Regions from separate parts of the Salinivibrio sp. VGrn1 genome, predicted to be linked through region 1. Evidence: predicted binding sites of a transcription regulator. Region 1 holds the regulator's gene; each other region holds the start of a gene.
What was found. Region 1 encodes CRP, which controls carbon source genes, mostly activating them, when cyclic AMP is high. Its sites were predicted from a motif close to TGTGANNNNNNTCACA; they were not measured.

Region 1 (2,273 bases):
GCTATTTAACATCTCGGCGACGTCAGCATGTTGCGGAGACACAAACAGGAACATTGGAAAGCGATAGATCAGCATCAGGTGTGGGTCAACTAACAGATTACCGTATTGCGGCCGCTCGGCTAATTCACTAAAAGGCTCAATCAAGGCACGAGGGAAGAGATCGGCCCGGCCCGTATCAACCACTTTGAAAATGTTTTCAAAGCTCGATATTTCACGTACGCGAAATCCCGCTGAGTTAAGCACCTTGACGTCGGCCCAACCTTGTCCCTGAATCATAGTCAGAGACTGCAAGTCACTCGCGCTACTTATCTGAGCAAGTTGGGGCTCGGTGGCTTGGTTGGTAATAAACAGGCGGTGGCCGAGTAAGCCACGAAACACGGGATAGCGAACGGGGATCAATTCAGCTTCCAGTGTACGGTCGGCACCAAGCCAGTCGACGGTGAGCTTGCCTTGCTTGAGCATTTCCACCTTACGAGATTGAGAGCCAATTTGGCCGTCAAAGGCTTGTAAGGTAACAGATCCTCCCGACTTTTCGGCAAGAAACTCGATGAGCTCAATGGCATAGAGATCAAGCGCCGAGCCGGCGCGTGGCTCGGGGTGGACAATCGTCGTATTGGACGCAGCATGGACTGAAAACACAGAGAGCGCGAAGGCGGTGAGGGTAACCATGAGTTTTTTCATAAACGACACCTTGTTAATTTTATGTTAACCATGTCGTTTTGAGTGTAGAAGCAATCCGCGTGCTTGCCAGATAATGGAGATAAAAAACCGACGCCAGGGCGTCGGTTGGTGATACAGAGAGCGGCGCGATTAGCGTGTGCCGTATACCACGATGGTTTTACCGTGTGCGGAAATGAGGTTTTGCTCTTCCAGCATTTTAAGGATACGTCCCACTGTTTCGCGTGAGCAGCCAACGATTTGGCCAATTTCCTGACGGGTGATCTTAATCTGCATACCATCAGGATGCGTCATGGCATCAGGCTGCTTCGCCAAGTTCAATAGGGTTTGTGCAATGCGCCCTGTGACGTCCAGGAAGGCAAGATCCCCCACCTTTTGGCTCGTTACCTGCAAGCGGCGCGCCATTTGTGAGGACAAGCGCATCAAGATATCAGGATTCACTTGGATAAGCTGGCGGAACTTTTTGAATGAAATTTCTGCCACTTCACACGGTGATTTGGCGCGTACCCAAGCAGTGCGCTCTTGGTCTTCTTCGAAAAGCCCGAGCTCACCGATGAAGTCACCTTGGTTAAGGTAAGACAGGATCATTTCCTTGCCTTCTTCATCTTTGATCAGTACGGCCACAGACCCTTTCACGATGTAATACAAGGTCTCCGCCTTTTCACCAGCATGGATAAGCGTGCTTTTCGACGGATACTTATGAATATGACAATGTGAAAGGAACCACTCGAGTGTAGGGTCTGTTTGAGGTTTTCCTGGAACCATATAACTTATTTCCTCTGCATGTGTTGCCCGGCAACAACGTCCTATCTTTGTCTGAGGGGTAACCCATCAGATCATTGCACAGAATACGAAGTCTGAACGCGGGCTACAAGCTCACTGTATGTTAACAAGAGTGTATCTTTTTTTGTTGGTGATTTCTTGATTTTGATCTAGGCCAACCGCCTAAAAAACTGGCAAAAACGTGGCTAAGATCACGGCTTGAGAAGTAATACATCATGAATGCGCTACGCCTCAGCCAATCTTGCCTTTTTCTATCAATTGCTGAATCAATGGACGGATGATCAATTCCATTGCAAAGCCCATTTTTCCTCCCGGCACCACTAAGGTGTTATGGCGCGACATAAACGACCCAGTGATCATTTGCAACAGATAAGGGAAGTCGACGTTTTTCATGCCACGAAAGCGGATCACCACAAAGCTTTCATCCAAAGACGGAATCCCTTTGGCATTTAATGGGTTTGAGGTATCTACCGTGGGAACGCGCTGAAAGTTGATATGGGTGCGAGAAAACTGCGGGGTGATATAGTGCAGGTAATCATCCATTGAGCGCACAATCGAGTCGGTCACCGCTTCACGAGAATGGCCTCTATCGCGCGTATCGCGGACAAATTTTTGAATCCACTCTAAGTTGACGATGGGGACCATACCAATCAAGAGATCGACGTGCTGCGCAACGTTGACGTCACCGTCGACCACGCCGCCGTGCAATCCTTCGTAAAACAATACATTGGTATTGTCGGCCAAGTCTTGCCATGGCGTGAAGGTACCAGGCATTTGGTTATAGGGCACCGCTTCATCAAAGGTATGTAAGT
Region 2 (2,273 bases), on a different contig from region 1:
TTTATATATCAGGGCTTACAGCCTATGGAACAGAAGCTCAATCCTTTGGTCTGACAGAGCAAACTAAAGAGATTCTGGAGCAAATCTCAGAAGTACTGAGGCTAGAGAAACGCTTAAAAAGCGATCTGGTGAAACTAACAATTTTTGTTCGTGATATGTCAATGTTAGGCAGCATCCGAGAGTTACTTTTTAATTTCTATGACGACAATTTACCAGCATGCTCACTGGTAGAAGTATCCAAGCTAATTCATGCGGACTTGCAGATAGAAATTGAGGCCGTCGTAGCGCTGTAAGTACTCGCGGATTCATTGTTTCATTCTTACTCTGGCTCAACTTACTCTGCAAGGTACATTTCGACATTACCTCATGATACGGCGGAAACCACGCTCGCGAAAACTGGGCAAGGGAGAAAGTTCTATTTGGAGCATACTCCCAAAATGCTTGTCTATGGTAAGTCTATCGATGCACCTCTGTCGACTGACACAATTGCATCCAGGCCTCGGCGGTGCGTGAGACGTAGCGCTCGCCGTGCCAAACTAGCCCCAGTTGCCATTCAATCGCTGGGCTTATTGATTTCACCAGCAATAACTCACTGTCTTCCAAGCTGGCGTTGAGGCGCTGGCATAGAGGCGCGGGTAAAAACGCCACCCCTGCACCACTTTTCACCAAGGCGGCTAAAAAATCCCACTGACTGCTGCGCGCGGCAATGGTGGGCTGATAACCATGCTCTTCACAGCGGGCAATAATCCGGTCGCTTAGAGTAAATTCAGCGCTATACAGATAAAACGGCTCGTCTTTCACTGCTTGCCACGTCAGGCTTTTTTGCGCTCGCCACGCGGCTTGGTTAGGCAGCACTGCATAAATGGGGTGAGTTTGTAAGGGTAAACTTTGCAAGCACTCAGGCTGAGTGTCGGTGAGCATGGTGATTGCCACATCAATCTCACCATTGATCAGGGCTTGTTCAGTGCGCCGTCCACCGTATTCGACAATACTGAGCGCCACATTTGGGTAGCGTTGTCGGTATTCACGTAACACATTGGCATACAGCGGCCCTATCATCGGTGGCATCCCCAACCTAAGTTGCCCGCGCGCCAGTTGGTTGAGATCGTCGAGTTCAGTATTTAGCTGCTCGAACTCAGCAATAATGCTCTGCGCACGCTGATACACCACCTCACCAGCATCGGTTAACCAAAACCGCCTTCCCTCTCGGTGCAACAACGGCTGACCCACATCTTGCTCAAGATTACGCACCATTTTACTGATTGTCGGTTGCGTCACATGCAACGACGCCGATGCGGCAGTAAAGCTCTGCTTTTCCACTAAGGCAATAAAATAGCGCAACGCACGAATATCCATAAACGGCCCTTAAAAGCTGTGTGTTAATCATGCCATTTTGGCATAGTTTAAATAAAAAAAAGTCACTTTATTCACTCTCTGCTAAGACGTAAACTATGAGCTATCTCACAGATTCTTGGCTCGCCTTCGATGCAATTGATTAAAAACGCCTTACTTACCTTACTGCAAGTCTTTGTCTTAGCAGGCATTTGGTTCTTGTCTGATTTGTTGGTCACAACCTTTGCTATTCCACTACCGGCCAACCTCACCGGTATGTTGCTGTTGTTAGGTGCATTAATGTTGAAAATTGTCCGTGCCGAATGGTTACGTCGCGGGGCAGCGTGGCTGTTAGCCGAGATGTTGCTGTTTTTTGTGCCGGCGGTGGTGGCGGTGGTCAACTACCAAGATTTATTGCTGCAAGAAGGCGGTAAGATCATAGTTGTACTGATTTTAAGTACCGCGATGGTGATTGCGTCAACCGCTTGGGTGGTCGATAAAGTGTATCGTTTTGAGGTTAAAATGGCGCGCCGCCGCAGTAACCATCACCATACGCACCACCCTGATCTAAAACCGGAGTGCTAAGCCATGATGTCTTTACCTGCTTGGCTTCACGCCTCGTTATTAAGCGTTACCTGCTTTTTAATGACCCTTGGCTTTTATTACATGAGCAAATGGCTGTATCGCCGTCATCCCTCCATTCTGGTGATGCCATTGTTGCTCGCGCCCTTGCTGATTGTCGCGGTGGTGGTTGGGTTTAATATCCCGTATCAAGACTACATGGCGCAATCGTACTGGCTGCTGTGGCTGCTGGGCCCAGCGACTGTAGCGTTTGCGATCCCCGTGTATGATAACCGCGCGCTCATCCGCCGCCATTGGTTGTCACTATCGATAGGCGTCACAGTGTCTGTGCTGGTCGCCATTACCAGTACCGTGGTGCT
Region 3 (2,273 bases), on a different contig from region 1:
AGTCTACATACTTGATGTTGACGGTGAGACGGTTTTTCAACCCACCGTGCTTCAACGCTTCGTTGACAGATTTATACGCATCCGGCAACTCGATATATTTACCCACCATACCAATGGTCACTTCGCCCATTGGGTTGGCTTCTTCGTAGCTGACCTGTTCCCACTCTGACAGGTCAGCTTCCGCCGCTTCAATGCCAAAGCGGCTGCAAACCAGATCATCCAAGCCTTGAGAGCGGATGAGTGATGGGATTTTGTAGATAGAGTCTACGTCTTTCATGGTGATCACGGCTTTTTCTGCCACATTACAGAACAGCGCAATTTTCGCGCGCTCATTGGCCGGGATCGGGCGCTCACTACGACACACCAGTACATCAGGCTGGATACCAATCGATAGCAGCTCTTTCACCGAATGTTGCGTTGGCTTGGTTTTCACTTCACCCGCGGCCGCCAAATAAGGGACCAGAGTCAAGTGCATAAACATGGCATGTTCGCGGCCGACTTCAACGGTCAGCTGACGAATCGCTTCTAAAAACGGCAGCGACTCAATGTCGCCCACTGTCCCGCCGATTTCGACAATGGCAATATCGTGACCTTCACCACCGGCGATGATGCGGTCTTTGATCGAATTGGTGATGTGTGGAATCACCTGAATGGTGGCTCCCAGGTAATCTCCACGGCGCTCTTTGCGCAGTACATCCGCATACACACGACCGGAGGTAAAGTTATTACGCTTGGTCATTTTGGTGCGGATAAAGCGCTCGTAGTGGCCGAGATCAAGGTCGGTCTCTGCGCCGTCTTCCGTGACGAATACTTCCCCGTGTTGGGTAGGGCTCATTGTCCCTGGATCCACGTTGATATAAGGGTCGAGTTTCATGATGGTGACGTTAAGGCCACGCGCTTCAAGAATGGCTGCCAATGAGGCTGCAGCAATACCCTTACCGAGGGAGGATACAACACCGCCCGTAACAAAAATGTAGTTCGTCGTCATGCTAAACCTGAGAGTTGGATTTAGAGGAAATTAATGAAGTTCTGGACGGGACATTATGATACCAGACCCCATTGACTCCCACAATGTGAAAGCTACCACACACCCTGGTGTTTTTAATTGTCACAAATCAATTATGCCAATTACAGGATATTTACTTATTCGCCTTTTTGACGGCCTGCCATGCCGATTCTAGTTCATCTAGCTGACATTGTTGAATGTTTTTTTCATTATCACGTAAGTGGTTTTCAACCTTACGAAAGCGAGATTCAAATTTTTGGTTGGCACGGCGTAGGGCTTGCTCGGCATCTGTCCCTAGGTGGCGAGCCAAATTTACCACCGCGAATAACAAGTCCCCGACTTCTTCATCCACACGCGCCTGATTGACAGAAGTTTGCGCCAGCTCTTGCTCGACTTCTTCAATCTCTTCCCGCACTTTATCTATCACAGGGGCGACAGTCGGCCAATCAAAGCCCACACGTGCACAACGCTTTTGCAATTTATACGCTCGTATTAAGGCGGGTAAGCCTTGTGTCACCCCATCGAGCACACTTTCCGGTTGCACAGAGGACGATTTCTCGGCGCGCTCTTTCGCTTTGATACCTTCCCAATCTGGTGCCATTAAAGGCTTTCCCTGCGCATCTTTGGGACCAAAAACATGAGGATGACGACGGATGAGTTTGTCGCAAATGCCGCGCACCACATCCTCAAAATCAAAATGGTTTTCTTCCCGCCCCAATTGACTGTAGAACACAATTTGAAAAAGTAGGTCACCGAGCTCATCTTTTAGGTCTGACCAGTTTTCACGTTCAATGGCATCCGCCACTTCATAGGCTTCTTCTAGCGTATGAGGCACGATGGAGGCGAAGTGTTGCGCGTTGTCCCAATCACAACCTTTGTCGGGATCACGTAAGGTAGCCATAATGGTCAGTAATTGCTCGATAGGAGCCATAAAAGCATTCCTTCTAAAAAAACGCCCTGTCGAGACAGGGCGAAGGATGATTAGCGAAGACGTTTGGCCTCGACCACATCTTTTACTTGTTCAAGCCGGTTAACCACGCGGCTCAGGGTGTCGAGATCGGAGATTTCTAAATCAAAATCCATAATAGACATTTGTTTTTTGTAATCCACGCGACTTTGCATGCCCGCTACGCGTGCTTTTTCATTGCTGAGCACGGTATTGATGTCTTTGACCAACCCGGTACGCTCATTGGCAGATAAGCGGATCCGCACATGGTACTGACCAATGTGCCCTTTACCCCAAACCGTGGCAATAATGCGCTCGGGC

Region 2: a site for CRP is predicted at 1,451-1,466, ahead of EHW56_RS05590 (CidA/LrgA family protein). Genes of this name have one in related genera too.
Region 3: a site for CRP is predicted at 1,073-1,088, ahead of EHW56_RS08060 (CTP synthase). Genes of this name have one in related genera too.

Annotation. Positions count from the first base shown of each region.
Region 1 covers NZ_SATA01000005.1:231,182-233,454, forward strand. Annotated here, with positions in the region: gene EHW56_RS10010 (ABC transporter substrate-binding protein) at 1-681, opposite strand, end outside; gene crp (cAMP-activated global transcriptional regulator CRP) at 811-1,443, opposite strand; gene EHW56_RS10020 (phosphoribulokinase) at 1,693-2,273, opposite strand, start outside.
Region 2 covers NZ_SATA01000002.1:586,095-588,367, reverse strand. Annotated here, with positions in the region: gene EHW56_RS05605 (RidA family protein) at 1-293, shown strand, start outside; gene EHW56_RS05595 (LysR family transcriptional regulator) at 457-1,356, opposite strand; gene EHW56_RS05590 (CidA/LrgA family protein) at 1,486-1,917, shown strand; gene EHW56_RS05585 (LrgB family protein) at 1,924-2,273, shown strand, end outside.
Region 3 covers NZ_SATA01000004.1:132,546-134,818, forward strand. Annotated here, with positions in the region: gene EHW56_RS08060 (CTP synthase) at 1-988, opposite strand, end outside; gene mazG (nucleoside triphosphate pyrophosphohydrolase) at 1,140-1,937, opposite strand; gene relA (GTP diphosphokinase) at 1,988-2,273, opposite strand, start outside.